One region of the Kitasatospora sp. NPDC001527 genome, then DNA from elsewhere that is predicted to be linked to it. Evidence: riboswitches for the same ligand, from Rfam matches in the RefSeq annotation. Region 1 holds a riboswitch; each other region holds the start of a gene.
The links. Region 1 has a riboswitch for cyclic di-AMP ahead of ABT238_RS21540 (transglycosylase family protein). Riboswitches for the same ligand answer to the same signal wherever they lie in the genome.
Positions count from the first base shown of each region.

Region 1 (3,481 bases):
CACCTGGGAGTTCGCCGCCGATCCGTACCCCGCGTACGCGTGGCTGCGCGAGCACGAGCCGGTGCACCGGACCACCCTGCCGAGCGGGGTGGAGGCGTGGCTGGTCACCCGGTACGCGGACGCCCGGCAGGCGCTCGCGGACAGCCGGCTCTCCAAGAACCCGGTGCACCACAGCGAGCAGGCCCACCGCACCGGCCGGGTCGGCATCCCGGGCGAGCGCCAGGCCGACCTCATGACGCACCTGCTGAACATCGACCCGCCGGACCACACCCGGCTGCGCCGGCTGGTGTCCAAGGCGTTCACGCCGCGCCGGGTGGCGGCGTTCGAGCCGCGGGTGCAGCAGCTGACCGACCGGCTGATCGACGGCTTCGCGGCCCGCGGGTCCGCCGACCTCATCCACGAGTTCGCGTTCCCGCTCCCCATCTACGCGATCTGCGACCTGCTCGGGGTGCCCGCCGAGGACCAGGACGACTTCCGGGACTGGGCCGGGATGATGCTGCGACACACCAAACCGGGCCACGGCAGCGGTCAGCGCGGCGGCGTGGGGCGCGCGGTGAAGCGGATGCGGGCCTACCTGGCGGAGCTGATCCACCGCAAGCGGGCGGACCTCGGCGACGACCTGATCTCGGGGCTGATCCGGGCCAGCGACCACGGCGAGCACCTGACCGAGAACGAGGCCGCGGCGATGGCCTTCATCCTGCTGTTCGCCGGCTTCGAGACGACGGTCAACCTGATCGGCAACGGCGTGTACGCGCTGCTGCGCAACCCGGGGCAGCGCGCCCTGCTCCAGGAGTCGGTCGGCCGCGGCGAGAGCGCGCTGCTGGAGACCGGGATCGAGGAACTGCTGCGCTACGACGGGCCGGTGGAGCTGGCCACCTGGCGGTTCGCGGCCAGTCCGCTGACCATCGGCGGGGTGGAGATCCCGGTCGGCGACCCGGTGCTGGTGGTGCTCGCGGCGGCGGACCGGGACCCGGCGCGGTTCGCCGACGAGAACACCCTGGACCTGGCCCGGACGGACAACCCGCACCTGGGGTTCGGGCACGGCATCCACTACTGCATCGGCGCGCCGCTGGCGCGGCTGGAGGGGCGGGCCGCGCTGGCCACCCTGCTGACCCGGCTGCCGGACCTTCGGCTCGCCGCCGACCCCGGGGACCTGCGCTGGCGCGGTGGTCTGATCATGCGTGGACTTCGTGAACTTCCGGTGGAATTCACGCCGGAGAAAAGGCCTGACCTGGCCGTTCCCGGCGGCGCCTGCGAGGCCTGACGGACACCCACGACACGCTGACGGATGCTCTCCGAACCGTGTTTCACAGGGGTCTGAACCCGCATCAATCCGGACATACCGCTTCGGTTGGTAGGCAATCCATCACGTGACGTGATGTTCGTGTGATATCGACGATATGAGCTTGTGATTGCTCTGAAGATCTGTCTACTCTCCGTGGAGCCCGCCGCTGCGGGCCCCGTCCGCGGAACGCCGAGTCCTGCCCGCCGCGTCACGGGAAACCGACCAGAACCCTGGGCAGGGGCGGGGGAACCAGGTTTCGTGCCGTCTCCCACGGCTAGGGGTGAAGCCGCCTCCGCGCGGCCGGGCCACCTCCCGGTCCGAACCCGACAGCTCACCTCGCAGGCGTGCGGAGAGGGACCTCGTCATGCTGTTCGTTGGAACCGGTCGTCACCGTCGCCGTACCCAGGCCGAGAAGGCCATCGCCGTCGCCGGTGTCGCCGGCGTCGGGCTGGCCATGCCCATCCTGAGCGCCACCGGCGCCTCCGCCGCCCCGGTCTCCACCTGGGACGCGGTCGCCCAGTGCGAGAGCGGCGGCAACTGGAGCATCAACACCGGCAACGGCTTCTACGGCGGCCTCCAGTTCACCCCCAGCACCTGGAAGGCGTACGGCGGCGCCGCCTACGCGCCGCAGGCCAACCAGGCCTCGAAGGCGCAGCAGATAGCGGTCGCCGAGAAGGTCCTCGCCTCGCAGGGCCCGGGCGCCTGGCCGGTCTGCTCCAAGAAGGCCGGCCTGAGCAAGGGCGGCGCCCCGGCGGCGGTCGACACCTCGACGGACGCCAAGCCGGCCGCCCCGAAGCCGCAGGCCCAGCCGCAGCAGCAGACCCCGAAGGCCGCCGCCCCGAAGCCGGCCGCCGCTCCGCAGGCCCAGCCGCAGCAGCAGGCCGCCAAGCCGCAGGCCCGGCAGTACGCGCCGCAGAGCGCCCAGCAGCAGCCCAAGCAGCAGACGCCGCAGCCCAAGCAGCAGGCCCCGCAGGTCCAGCAGCAGGCTCCGCAGTCCCCGGCCTTCTCCGGCAAGGCCGGCTGGGACGCCGACGCCAAGGTGTACTGGTACCAGAGCAACGGCGCCTGGTACTGGACCAGCCACCAGAGCGTCTACCAGCAGTACGCCGGCCAGGCCGCCCAGAGCGCCCCCGCCGCCCCGCAGCAGTCGGCCGGCCAGGGCTACACCGTCCGCTCCGGCGACACCCTCGCCGGGATCGCCGCCGGCCAGGGCGTCTCCGGCGGCTGGCACGCCCTGTACGACGGCAACCGCGGCACCATCGGCGCCGACCCGAACCTGATCGTCCCCGGCCAGGTCCTGACCCTCGGCTGACACCCGTTCGACCGGCGAGGTCCGGCCGAGCGGACGGAGGGGGCCGATTGGGCCCCCTTCGTCCGCATCCGGACCTCTCCGGCCGGGCAACCAGGTGAACTACCGGTGGGTAGCCGGGCCACACGCTGAGACGGAGCCGAGGTCGACGTGGCCCGGACAGCCCGTGCGGTTAGGCTCTGGTCGTAACGACTCCGCAATCGTCCGGCCGACTGCACCCACCGTCAGCCGAACCTGCTTCCGCTAGGAGATGCCTCGTGCCGTCCATCGATGTCGTCGTAGCCCGTGAGATTCTCGACTCGCGCGGCAACCCCACGGTCGAGGTCGAGGTCGGCCTCGACGACGGCAGCACCGGCCGTGCCGCCGTCCCGTCGGGTGCCTCCACCGGTGCCTTCGAGGCGCTGGAGCTCCGCGACGGCGACAAGAACCGCTACTTCGGCAAGGGCGTGGAGAAGGCCGTCCTGGCCGTCATCGAGCAGATCGGCCCGGAGCTGGTCGGCTACGACGCCACCGAGCAGCGCCTGATCGACCAGGCCATGCTCGACCTGGACGCCACCCCGGACAAGTCCTCGCTCGGCGCCAACGCCATCCTGGGCGTCTCGCTGGCCGTCGCGCACGCCGCCTCCGAGGCCAGCGACCTGCCGCTGTTCCGCTACCTGGGCGGCCCGAACGCGCACGTCCTGCCGGTCCCGATGATGAACATCCTCAACGGCGGCTCGCACGCGGACTCCAACGTCGACATCCAGGAGTTCATGATCGCCCCGATCGGCGCGGAGTCCTTCTCCGAGGCCGTCCGCTGGGGCGTCGAGGTCTACCACACCCTCAAGGGCGTGCTGAAGGAGCGCGGTCTGTCGACCGGCCTGGGCGACGAGGGCGGCTTCGCCCCG
Region 1 is NZ_JBEPAM010000023.1:102,813-106,293, forward strand. Features, by position in the region: gene ABT238_RS21535 (cytochrome P450 family protein) at 1-1,264, shown strand, start outside; cyclic di-AMP (ydaO/yuaA leader) riboswitch at 1,496-1,644, shown strand; gene ABT238_RS21540 (transglycosylase family protein) at 1,650-2,597, shown strand; gene eno (phosphopyruvate hydratase) at 2,852-3,481, shown strand, end outside.

Region 2 (3,481 bases), on a different contig from region 1:
GATTCCAAACCCCTCCGAACCCGAATATTCGGACACTGATCGGACATCAGATCGGTTCGCGGACCGAGCGTCCCGGCGGGGCCGGGAAAAGCCGCAGGCCCGGCCTCCCTCGGGGGAGACCGGGCCTGACGGGGCGTTCCGACCGTCGGTCAGAGGCGCACGATGGTGTTGACCGGCATGTTGGACGCCGACTCGTAGCGGACCGACGCGCCCGGCTTCGGGGCGTGGATGACCTGGCCACCGCCCACGTAGATGCCCACGTGGTGGCGGTCGCCGTAGAAGATCACCAGGTCGCCGGGCTGGGCCTTGGAGATGTCCGAACCGATCTGGGTGCCGGCGGTGGCCTGCGCCTGCGAGGTGCGCGGCAGCGACACACCCGCCTGGGCGTACGCCCAGCCGGTGAGGCCCGAGCAGTCGAAGGAGTTGGGGCCGGTGGCGCCGTAGACGTACGGGGCGCCGAGCTTGCTCTCGGCGGCCGCGATCGCGGCGGCACCGCGCGAGCTGTTGGCGGCCGGCGCGGCCGGCGCGGCCGGCTTGGACGCCGCGGCGGCCGGGGCCGAGGCCGGGGCCGAGGAGGGCGCGGACTGCGCGCTCAGGTTGCTGCGGTTGGTGTCGCGGGAGGCGCGCTCGGCGTCGGCCTTCTCCTTGGCGGCCTTGGCGGCCTCGGCCTTGGCGGCGTCCGCCTTCGCCTTGGCCTCGGCGGCGGCCTTCTCCTCGGCGGCGCGGATGGCCTGGCGCTCCTGCTCGGTGAGCGTGTTGAGCAGGTCCTGGGCCTTCTGCAGCTTGCCCTGGACCTCCTCCTTGGAGGTCTTCAGCTGCTGGGTGGTGGACTCCAGCTCGGCGAGCTTGGTCTGGGTCTCGGTGCGGTCCTGGTCGAGCCTGCGCTGCTGCTCCTGGAGCTCCTTCAGCGCGCCGGACTGGGTCGAACCGGCCTGGTTCAGGGCGTCGGCCTGGTTGAGGAAGTTGTCCGGGCTGGCGGAGAGCATCAGCTGGACGGTCTGCGATATGCCGCCGGTGCGGTACTGCTCACCGGCGATCTCGGCGAGGCCGCCCTGCGCCTCGATCACCACGGCCTGCTGACGGGCCACCTTGTCCTGCAGCTCGGCGACCTGCTTCTGCAGCTCCTGCTGCTTGGCCTGGGCCCCGTTGTACTTCTCGGTGGCGACCTCGGCCTGCTCGTTGAGCTGGTCGACCTGCTCCTTGACCTGGTCCTTGGTCGGCGCAGGGTCGGCGTGGGCGCCGGACTGCGCGGACAGGGCAACGGCAGCGGCGGCGACACCGGTCAGGATCGAGACACGGGCGCGGCCGGCGGGCTTGGGACGACGATGGGACGCCACGAAGGCGGACTCCTTCTTCCTCATCCGCCTACCGGGTGAGCTGACGGGTTCGGGCGGAAGCGTGCCCTACGACGCCTCACCCGCCGCTCGCGCGGCCGGCCTGGCGCCGATTCACCCCGGAGGAACGTGGTTCCCCGGCTCCGTTCCACAGCGGACCCCGGACTGCGGGGCCCTCGTTCGGACGGGCTACCCGAAGCCCCGTCCCGCTGCTTCGCGAACTCGGCGGCGAACCCCGCCGCCACCCAGGCTGGGTGATCGACTGTGCGTGGTTCGAGGCACGACCCTAGTAACAGATCCGTGATCCGTTCAAATCCTTGTCAGAAAAAAGCCGGAAGAATGCCCAAGTTCCCTTGTGAATATGACCGAATGTGATCACACCCCCACGGCGGGCTGATCATTGTCCGTCAGATGGTCGAAAGCGCGCTCGAAACGCCGACGCCACCTCCGACCGGAGGTGGCGCTGATCACAGGGGCCCCAGCGGGCCCCTCGGGCGTGTCGTGGCGACCCGTCAGACCCGGCGGATCGTGTTGATCTTCATGGCGTCGGCCTTCATCACCTTCACCACGTCACCGGTGCGCGGCGCGTGGACCACCATGCCGTTGCCGATGTACATGCCGACGTGGCTGCGGTCGTCCCGGTAGATGACCAGGTCGCCCGGCTGGGCCTCGGACAGGGACGGCACCCGGGTGCCGTAGTTGCCCTGCGCCTGCGAGGTGCGCGGCAGCGAGACGCCGGCCTTGCCGTACGCCCAGACCATCAGACCGGAGCAGTCGAAGGTGCTCGGGCCGACGTCGCCCCAGCCGTAGGGCGAGCCCTGCTTGCTCATCGCGAGGGCGACCGCGGAGCCCGCCTTGCCGCTCGCCTGCGGCAGGCTGCCCAGGTCGGTGCGCTCGGAACCGCGGGAGGCGCGGTCGGCCTGCTGCTGCGCCGCCTTCAGGGCCGCGCGGTCCGCGGCGCTGAGCGAGTTCAGCAGCTCCTGGGCCTCCCGGAGCTTCTTGTTGACCTCGGCCTTGGTCTGGTTGAGGTCCCTGGTGGTGCTGTCCAGCGAGGCCAGCACGGCGGCCGCCTCGGCCTTCTGCTGGTCGAGCCGGCGCTGCTGCTCCTGCAGGCCCTTGAGCGCCTCGGCCTGGCTGGAGCTGGCCTGCTGCACGCTGGAGGCCTTGTCCAGGTAGCCGGACGGGTCGGAGGTGAGCATCAGCTGGACGGACGGGTCGATGCCGCCGGTGCGGTACTGCTCGCCCGCCACCTCGGCCAGACCGGCCTGCAGCTGGGTCATCTGGTCCTGGCCGCGGGCCACCTGGTCCTGGAGCTGGTCCGCCTGCTTGCGCAGCTGGTCGGCCCGCTCCTTGGCGCCGTTGTACTTCTCGGTGGCCTGCTCGGCCTCCTCCTGCAACTGGTCGATCTGCGCCTTGACGTCGTCCTTCTTCGGCGACGGGCTGGGCGCGGCGTGGGCGGCGACCTGCGCGGAGAGAGCGACCGCGGTCGCAGCGGCAGCGGTGAGCACGGAGACCCGCGCGCGGCTCGGCTGCTTGGGACGGCGGTGGGAGGCCAAGGGACCGGCTCCTTCTTCCAATGGCCTCACCCGAACGGGTGAGAATCCGGAAAATAGGTTTGACGCCAGACCCTAGTGAAGATCCACGTTTCGCGCCACTCCCCCGTTCGCGTGAACGCGAACCGCCCCTCTGACTTCACCGAATTCGCACAACATCGCAATCGGGCCGCTGACCAGCCGTCATACCGACCGGCTCACACCCCGGAAGGGTTACGGGCGGGCCAGCCGGTTGAGCAGCAGCACCGACGCGACGGGGCGCGCGCCGGCCTTCCGCACGCCCTCCGCGACCTCCCGGTCGGTGGAGACCACCACCACCGGGCGCCCCTGCGGCTCGGCCCGGACCAGCCGGCGGATCAGCTCGTCCGCCGTCTCCCCGGTCCGGCTGAACCGCACCCGCACGCCGCGCGGAGGCGCCATGATCACCGGTACGTCCAGGTCCTGACCGTCGAACACACAGGTGACTTCCGCCTGGGTGCGCTGCGCCAGCATCGCCAGCCCGCCCAGCAGCCGGATCCGCTGCTGCTCCAGCGGCAGCGTCGGATAGCCGGTCTTGGTCACGTTGTAGCCGTCCACCACCAGATGGACCTGCGG
Region 2 is NZ_JBEPAM010000020.1:75,791-79,271, reverse strand. Features, by position in the region: gene ABT238_RS20015 (C40 family peptidase) at 150-1,337, opposite strand; cyclic di-AMP (ydaO/yuaA leader) riboswitch at 1,348-1,500, opposite strand; gene ABT238_RS20010 (C40 family peptidase) at 1,847-2,890, opposite strand; gene ABT238_RS20005 (NYN domain-containing protein) at 3,101-3,481, opposite strand, start outside.
Region 2: it holds a riboswitch for cyclic di-AMP, as region 1 does, so the genes downstream of both, ABT238_RS20015 (C40 family peptidase) here and ABT238_RS21540 (transglycosylase family protein) in region 1, are expected to answer to the same signal.

Region 3 (3,481 bases), on a different contig from region 1:
CCGGGGCGCAGGTCGCCGAGGTCGTCCGGCAGATCGAGGCCGTCGCGGCCGCGTACCCGGAGGCCGCCAAGTACGCGCCGGGCGACATTCTCTGACGAAGCGCCGTCTGCCCGCCCCGGTTCGGGGCGGGCAGGTGACGCCCCGAACCGGGGGGGCGCCGGTGCCGAATGGCCGGAGCGCCCCGGGCAGGCGAGTCACCGCCCCGTCGCCGGTCAGACGGCGGGGCTCTCGCCGTGCTCGGCCCGGGTGGCGGCGGGGTGGCCGGGGTCCAGGGGCGGGGCGTTGGTGGCGCACGCGTAGCGGCAGTCCGGCTCGGCCACCGGGTGCGCGTCCTCCGGGGCCAGGACGTTGCCGTGCACGGTGACCAGCGCGATCAGACCGCCGGCCACGAGCAGCCCGGCGCAGATCAGCATCGCCGTGCGGAAGGCGGAGTCAACCGCGTCGGGGACCCGGTAGGCGTCGCCGCTCAGGCCGGCCAGCGCGGGCAGCGCGGCGACCGCCAAGAGGCCGGCCGCCCGGGCCGCGGCGTTGTTGACGCCGCTGGCGATGCCCGCGTGCCGCACCTCCACCGCCGCCAGCACGGTGGCGGTCAGCGGGGCGACCAGCAGCACCATGCCGCTGCCCATCACCGCGGCGGCGGGCAGCACGTCCGTCCAGTACGAGGCGTCGGGGCCGATCCGCAGCATCAGCAGCACGCCCGCCGCGCAGAGCATCGGGCCGACGGTGAGCGGCAGCCGGGGGCCGATCCGCTTGCCCAGCTGGCCGGCCCGGGCGGACAGCGCCAGCATGATCACGGTGATCGGCACCAGGGCCAGCCCGGAGACCAGCGGGGAGAAGCCGGAGACGATCTGCAACTGGACGACCAGCAGGAAGAAGACGCCGCTGAACGCCGCGTAGACGGCGAGGGTGACCAGGTTCACGGCGGTGAACAGCCGTGAGGAGAAGAGGCCGAGCGGCAGCATCGGCTCCGGGGTGCGGCGCTCGACGGTGATGAAGGCGGCGCCCAGCAGCAGGCCCGCCACGCCGGTGACCCAGACCACGGCGGACAGGCCGTTCCCGGCGGCGGTCAGCGCATAGGTGACCGTGCCCAGCGCCAGGGCGGCCAGCACCGCGCCGAGCACGTCGAAGCGGCCGGTCGCGGACTCGTCCCGGCTCTCCGGCACGTGCCGGGCGGAGACCACCACCACCAGCGCCGCCAGCGGCAGGTTCAGCAGGAAGATCCAGCGCCAGCCGGGCCCGTCCACCAGCCAGCCGCCGAGGAACGGGCCGACCGCCGCCGAGACCCCGCCGAACCCCGACCAGAGGCCGACGGCCGCCGAGCGGTCCTCCGGGTGGAAGACCGCCTGGAGCATCGCCAGCGAGCCGGGGGTGAGCAGCGCCCCGCCGATGCCCTGCACGGCACGCGCCAGGATCAGCACCTCGATGGTGGGCGCGGCGGCGCAGGCCGCGGAGGCGGCGGCGAACCAGACCACGCCGAGCAGGAAGACCCGGCGCCGGCCGTACCGGTCGCCGAGCGCTCCGCCGAGCAGGATCAGGCCCGCCAGGGTGAGCAGATAGGCGTTGAGCGTCCATTGCAGGGCGTCGAGCTGGGCGCCGAGATCGGCGCCGATCCGGGGCAGCGCGACGTTCACGACGGTTCCGTCGAGCATCGCCATGCTGGAGCCGAGCACCGTCGCCAGAAGTACCCAGCGACCCCGCGCGGTGCTCAACCGCAGGGTGCCGGCCTCGGAGGTGGCCACGGCCCATGGTCCGTCCCGCGGGGCCGACGTGACAAGGGTCACCGGGGGTGTGTCGGGGGATCTCCGCTGCGTGAGTGATCGTGTGCGTACCGACTCCGATGTCGGCGCAGGGTCGTGGATCACCTGCGCACTGTGAATGGATTGTGTGCGTACTGTGCATGCCTTTTCGGCGGAGTGTCACGGGGGTGCGGACTTTGGTCCCGGGTCGTGGAGATCGACATTGCTTCACCCGAACGGATGAGTTTTAGTTCAGCGACCGCCCGGCGTCAGCCCGGGTGGCCACCGGGTGGAACGCCTAGTCCTGCCGCTGCCCGGTGGTACGCAACGAACTCTGTACGGCAGGAGCGGGGGACCCACAGGTAAGTCGCCGGACCCGAATTCTTCGCGGACCGGCTTGGGGTGAAGCCGCCTTTCACGCGGCCGGGCAACTCCAGCCCGAACCCGACAGCTCACCTCGCAGGCGTCGGAGAGGACATTTTCCATGCCCGCACAGGCTCGTCGTATCGCCCTGCCCCGCGCCGCCCGGATCGGCATCGCCACCGCCGTCACCGGTGCCGCCTTCGCCCTCCCGCTGGTGACCACCGTCACCGCCCAGGCCCACGAGGTCCCGGCCGCCCCGGCCGCGAAGACCGCTCCGGCCGCGAAGACCGCTCCGGCCGCTCCCGCCGCCCCGGCCGCCCCGGCCGCCGCCCCGGTCGCGGACAGCTACAAGGTCGTCGGTGGGGACACCCTCTCGAAGATCGCCGCCGCGAAGAACGTGGACGGCGGCTGGCAGGCGCTGTACGAGCACAACCGCTCGGTCATCGGCGCCAACCCGAACCTCATCTTCCCGGGCCAGCAGCTCGCGCTCGGCGCCAAGGCCGCCCCGGCCGCCAAGCCGGCCGCGCCCGCCGCCAAGCCGAAGGTCTCGCAGGACGCGGTGAAGCCGGCCGCCCCGAAGCCGGCCGCCCCCGCCACCACCGCCGCCAAGCCGGCCGCCCCGGCCGTCAAGCCCGCCGTCCAGCCCCAGACCGTCGCCGCCCCGGTGGCGACCCCGGTCGTCGCCGCCACCTCCGGCTTCGTCGCCCCGCTGGCCAACCCGAAGCTCGGCACCGCCTACGGCGTGGCCGGCTCGATGTGGGCCTCCGGTCACCACACCGGCGCCGACTTCGTCGCCTCGACCGGGACCCCGCTGCGCGCCATCGCGGCCGGCACCGTGGTGAAGGCCGGCAACGGCGGCGCCTACGGCAACGAGGTCGAGATCAAGCTCGCCGACGGCAAGTACGCCCAGTACGCGCACCTGTCCTCGATCGGCGTCAAGGTCGGCCAGACCGTCACCGTCGGCCAGCAGATCGGCCTCTCCGGCGCGACCGGCAACGTGACCGGCCCGCACCTGCACTTCGAGGTCCGCACTGGCTCGGAGTACGGCTCGGACATCGACCCGATCGCCTACCTGCGGGCGCACGGCGTCTCGATCTGACCCTCGGGCCGGATCGCACCAGCCACCGCTGGGTGCGGGGCGAAACGACTCCTCCGGAATGGTCATGTCGGGTGACCGCTCGACCGGGTGATCGCCGCACCTCCAGTGGACCGACGGGCGCGGGACACGCCCGTCCGGCCGGCCCGGTTCGCGAGACCTCTCGCGGGCCGGGCCGGCCGTCGCCGTTTCCGGTCGAACGGGACGACCGGGGCTTCGAACGGCGCGTCAACCCTGTGAGGGTGACGGCGGGTCACCTCTCGTTGCGGGCTCGCCCGCCGCGCCC
Region 3 is NZ_JBEPAM010000026.1:36,528-40,008, forward strand. Features, by position in the region: gene purB (adenylosuccinate lyase) at 1-95, shown strand, start outside; gene ABT238_RS22780 (MFS transporter) at 213-1,739, opposite strand; cyclic di-AMP (ydaO/yuaA leader) riboswitch at 2,050-2,217, shown strand; gene ABT238_RS22785 (M23 family metallopeptidase) at 2,221-3,198, shown strand.
Region 3: it holds a riboswitch for cyclic di-AMP, as region 1 does, so the genes downstream of both, ABT238_RS22785 (M23 family metallopeptidase) here and ABT238_RS21540 (transglycosylase family protein) in region 1, are expected to answer to the same signal.

Region 4 (3,481 bases), on a different contig from region 1:
AGGAGGCCGAGGCACTCGTCCACCACACGCTGTTCAGCGTGGAGGGCGGGCACGCGGCGGCCGGGGCGCTGCTCGACAAGGGCTGCACGGCGATCGTCTGCGGCAGCGACATGATGGCGCTCGGCGCGATACGGGCGGTCCGGCAGCGGGGCCTGGCGGTGCCGCAGGACATCTCGGTGGTCGGATTCGACGACTCGCCGCTGATCGCCTTCACCGAGCCGCCGCTGACCACCGTGCGCCAGCCGGTGGAGGCGATGGCCACCGCGGCGGTGGACGCGCTGCTGGAGGAGGTCGGCGGCAACGCCGCGCAGCGCGGGGAGTTCATGTTCCAGCCGGAGCTGGTGATGCGCGGCTCGACCGGCGCCCGCGCGCGCTGAGCAGCCGTGTACTGAGCGGCCCGTGCGCCGATCAGGGTGCCGAAGGGGCCCGGGAGCGGATGTGCTCCCGGGCCCCTTCGGCGTTGCGGCCGCTCAGCCCTCCTGGGCGACCGGGCGGTCCTGGATGACCCGGTGGCCGTCGGCGGCGTCGCCGGTGCGGGTCTCGGTGCGCCGGCCCCGCTCCAGGTAGTCGCGGAGGATCAGTTCGACGGCGTCCTGCGGGTTCCTGGTGCCGGACAGCATCATCGCGTCGATCGCGAGGTTGGCGTCGAGCGTGACGGTGACCTGGGCCATGGTGACTCCTCCTCGGGTGCAGGGCAGCAGCATGCCCGGTGCGGCCCCGGTTTGACCATGGCCGCTCTTCGCGCGCCCGCGTCCGGGCATGCCGCGGCCCCCGGGGAGGAGCGACCGGACTCTCCCCGGGGGCCGCGGCGTGACGGGATCAGACCCGGCCGGCGAAGTCCGGCGCCCAGTTGGCGACGGTCTGCGTCCGCACGCCCGAGCTCGGGTTGGCGGCCTCGACGTACTTGCCGTCGCCGATGTACAGCGCGACGTGGTAGACGCCGGAGTCCTTGCCGTTGTTGGACCAGAACAGCAGGTCGCCCGGCTTGAGGGCGTCCAGCGAGACGTGGGTGGACGCGGCGGCCTGGTCGGCGGCGACGCGCGGGACGGAGATGCCCGCGGCGCGCAGCGCGGCCTGGGTCAGGCCGGAGCAGTCCCAGCCGCCGTTGCCGGTGCCGCCGTAGACGTAGGCCTGGCCGACCTTCGACTGGGCGAAGGCGACGGCGGCGGCCATGCTGCCGGTGGCCGTCGGGGCCGGCGCCGGGGTCTCGGCCTGCGCGGCGGGCTTGTTCGCCGGCTTGGTGGCCGGGGTCTGGGTCTGGGTCTGCGCGGACGGAGCCCGGGTGTCGCCCTGGGCGCGGTTGAACCAGTCGAAGCCCTGGCCCTGGGCACGGTCGCCCAGGCTCAGCCGCTGGCCCGGGTAGATGGCGTGCGGGCCGTCGGTCAGGGTGGCGCGGTTGAGCTCGTACAGGCGCTGCCAGCCGCCCTGGACGTGCTGCTCGTCGGCGATGGTGGACAGCCAGTCGCCGGCGGCCACGGTGTAGGCCTCGGAGGCCCGCTGGCCGCTCTGCTGACGCCACTGCCGGTCGCTCTGGCGCTGCTCGGCGGCGGGGGCGGTGCCGGGCGCGGTGGTGGCGGCCTGCGGCTGCGCGGCGGGCTTGCCCGCCGGCTTGGCGGCCGGGGCCTGCGCGGCGGGGGACTGCGCGGCGGGGGTCTGCGCGGCCGGGGCCTGGGTGGCCGGCTTGGCGGCGGCGGAGGTGTCCACCGCGGCCGGGGTGCCGCCCTTGGTCAGACCGGCCTTGACCGAGCAGACCGGCCAGGCGCCGGGGCCCTGCACGGCCAGGACCTTCTCGGCGATCGCGATCTGCTGGTCCTTGGTGGCGAGGTCGGCGCGCGCGGCGTACGCGGTGCCGCCGAACCCGGACCAGGTGGAGTTGGTGAACTGGAGGCCACCGTAGAAGCCGTTGCCGGTGTTGATGCTCCAGTTGCCGCCGCTCTCGCACTGGGCCACCTTGTCCCAGGTGGCGACGGAGGCGGCCGAGGCGGTGCCGGCGGTCAGGCCGGGGACGGTGAGGCCGATGCCCGCGACGCCGAGGGCGGCGATCGCGCGACGGGTACGGCCGGACAGTCGGGTGCCGTTGGTGGGCAGCATGAAGACGTGGTCCTCTCCCACGCCTGCGAGGTGAGCTGTCGGATTCGGGCCGGAGTTGCCCGGCCGCGCTGTGGACGCGGCTTCACCCCTAGCCCGGGGCCGGTCCGAGGACCGGTCCTGGGCGAACTACCTGTGGTTCCCCCGCTCCTGCCGTGGTGCATTGCGCTGCCAGCGCGCCCGACGGCAGGACTCGGCGTCGCGGACGTGCTGGGTCCGTGTGGCCACGAACGGGGAGCACGTTAAGCAGAGGCGCGTTCAAACCGCAAACATGTGTGACGCTCGTCACGGTTTGCGAAATCCGTGCTGAGCGGCTGTCCTTCATGATCAGAAATGACCGGTTTTCCGCAACGCCGGTCGTGGCCAACGCAACTGCCTATGCTTCAGAGCGTCGGCGGCGCGCCGGCACCGCCGCAGCCGTCCGGAGAGAGGGCTACGCACCGATGGGCATCGACGAGGAGCCGAACACCCCCCGTCCGGCCGCCCGGCCACGCGGAGCGCATCGCCGGGCAAAGCACCGCAGAGCGGACATCCCGACCGAACCGTCCCGAACTCACTTGACCCGCCGGGCACTACTGCGCTGGCTGGCCGTCGGCACCGCCTTCGCGGCGATCAGCGGCGAGGAGATCCTGCGCCGCTCGCTGACCGGCGAGACCCGGTTGGTCACCCCGGCCGCGGTCATCGGGACCACCCCGACCGAGGCCGCCGGCCCGATGGGCTCCGACGGCGGCCACGGCGCCGCCCCGCCGGACGGCACCGGCCCCCCGGGTACCGGCGCCCCCGAGCAGCCCGCCCCCGCGCCCACCGTCGACCAGGGCGGCCGCCGCTGGTCCGACCGGGCCGGCTGGGGCGGCAGCCCGCCGGGACCGCGCAGCGCGGTGCGGATCACCGACCGGGTCCTGCTCGACACCGACGCCGAGGTCGGCTCCCTGCTGGTCGAGCCGGGCGGCGCGCTCACCTTCGCCGCCGACCGCACCGTCACCCTCGCCGCCGCCGGGAACGTCGAGGTCCGCGGCGCCCTGGCCCTCGCCCCCGACGGCGGCCACGTCCACACCCTGCGCTTCCCCGGCGTCGACGAGAAGCGGTTCCAGGGCGACGGCATGAAGGTGGTCGACACCGACGTCGGCCTCTGGGTCACCGGCGCCGGCTACCTGCGGCTGGACGGCGCCGCCAAGACCGCCTGGGTCCGCGCCGACCGCGAGCTCGGGGCCGGCGACACGGTCGTCAACCTCACCTCCCCGCCGGCCGGCTGGCTGCCCGGCGACGAACTCGCCGTCACCCCGACCGGCCCGCCCGACCAGGAGGGTTTCGCCGCCGGCTACGACCTCGTCACCATCCGGTCCGTCAGCGGAACCACCGTCACCCTGGATGCCCCGCTGCGGTACGCCCACCC
Region 4 is NZ_JBEPAM010000069.1:16,466-19,946, reverse strand. Features, by position in the region: gene ABT238_RS35760 (LacI family DNA-binding transcriptional regulator) at 1-377, shown strand, start outside; gene ABT238_RS35755 (hypothetical protein) at 471-671, opposite strand; gene ABT238_RS35750 (transglycosylase family protein) at 820-2,112, opposite strand; cyclic di-AMP (ydaO/yuaA leader) riboswitch at 2,099-2,259, opposite strand; gene ABT238_RS35745 (hypothetical protein) at 2,646-3,481, shown strand, end outside.
Region 4: it holds a riboswitch for cyclic di-AMP, as region 1 does, so the genes downstream of both, ABT238_RS35750 (transglycosylase family protein) here and ABT238_RS21540 (transglycosylase family protein) in region 1, are expected to answer to the same signal.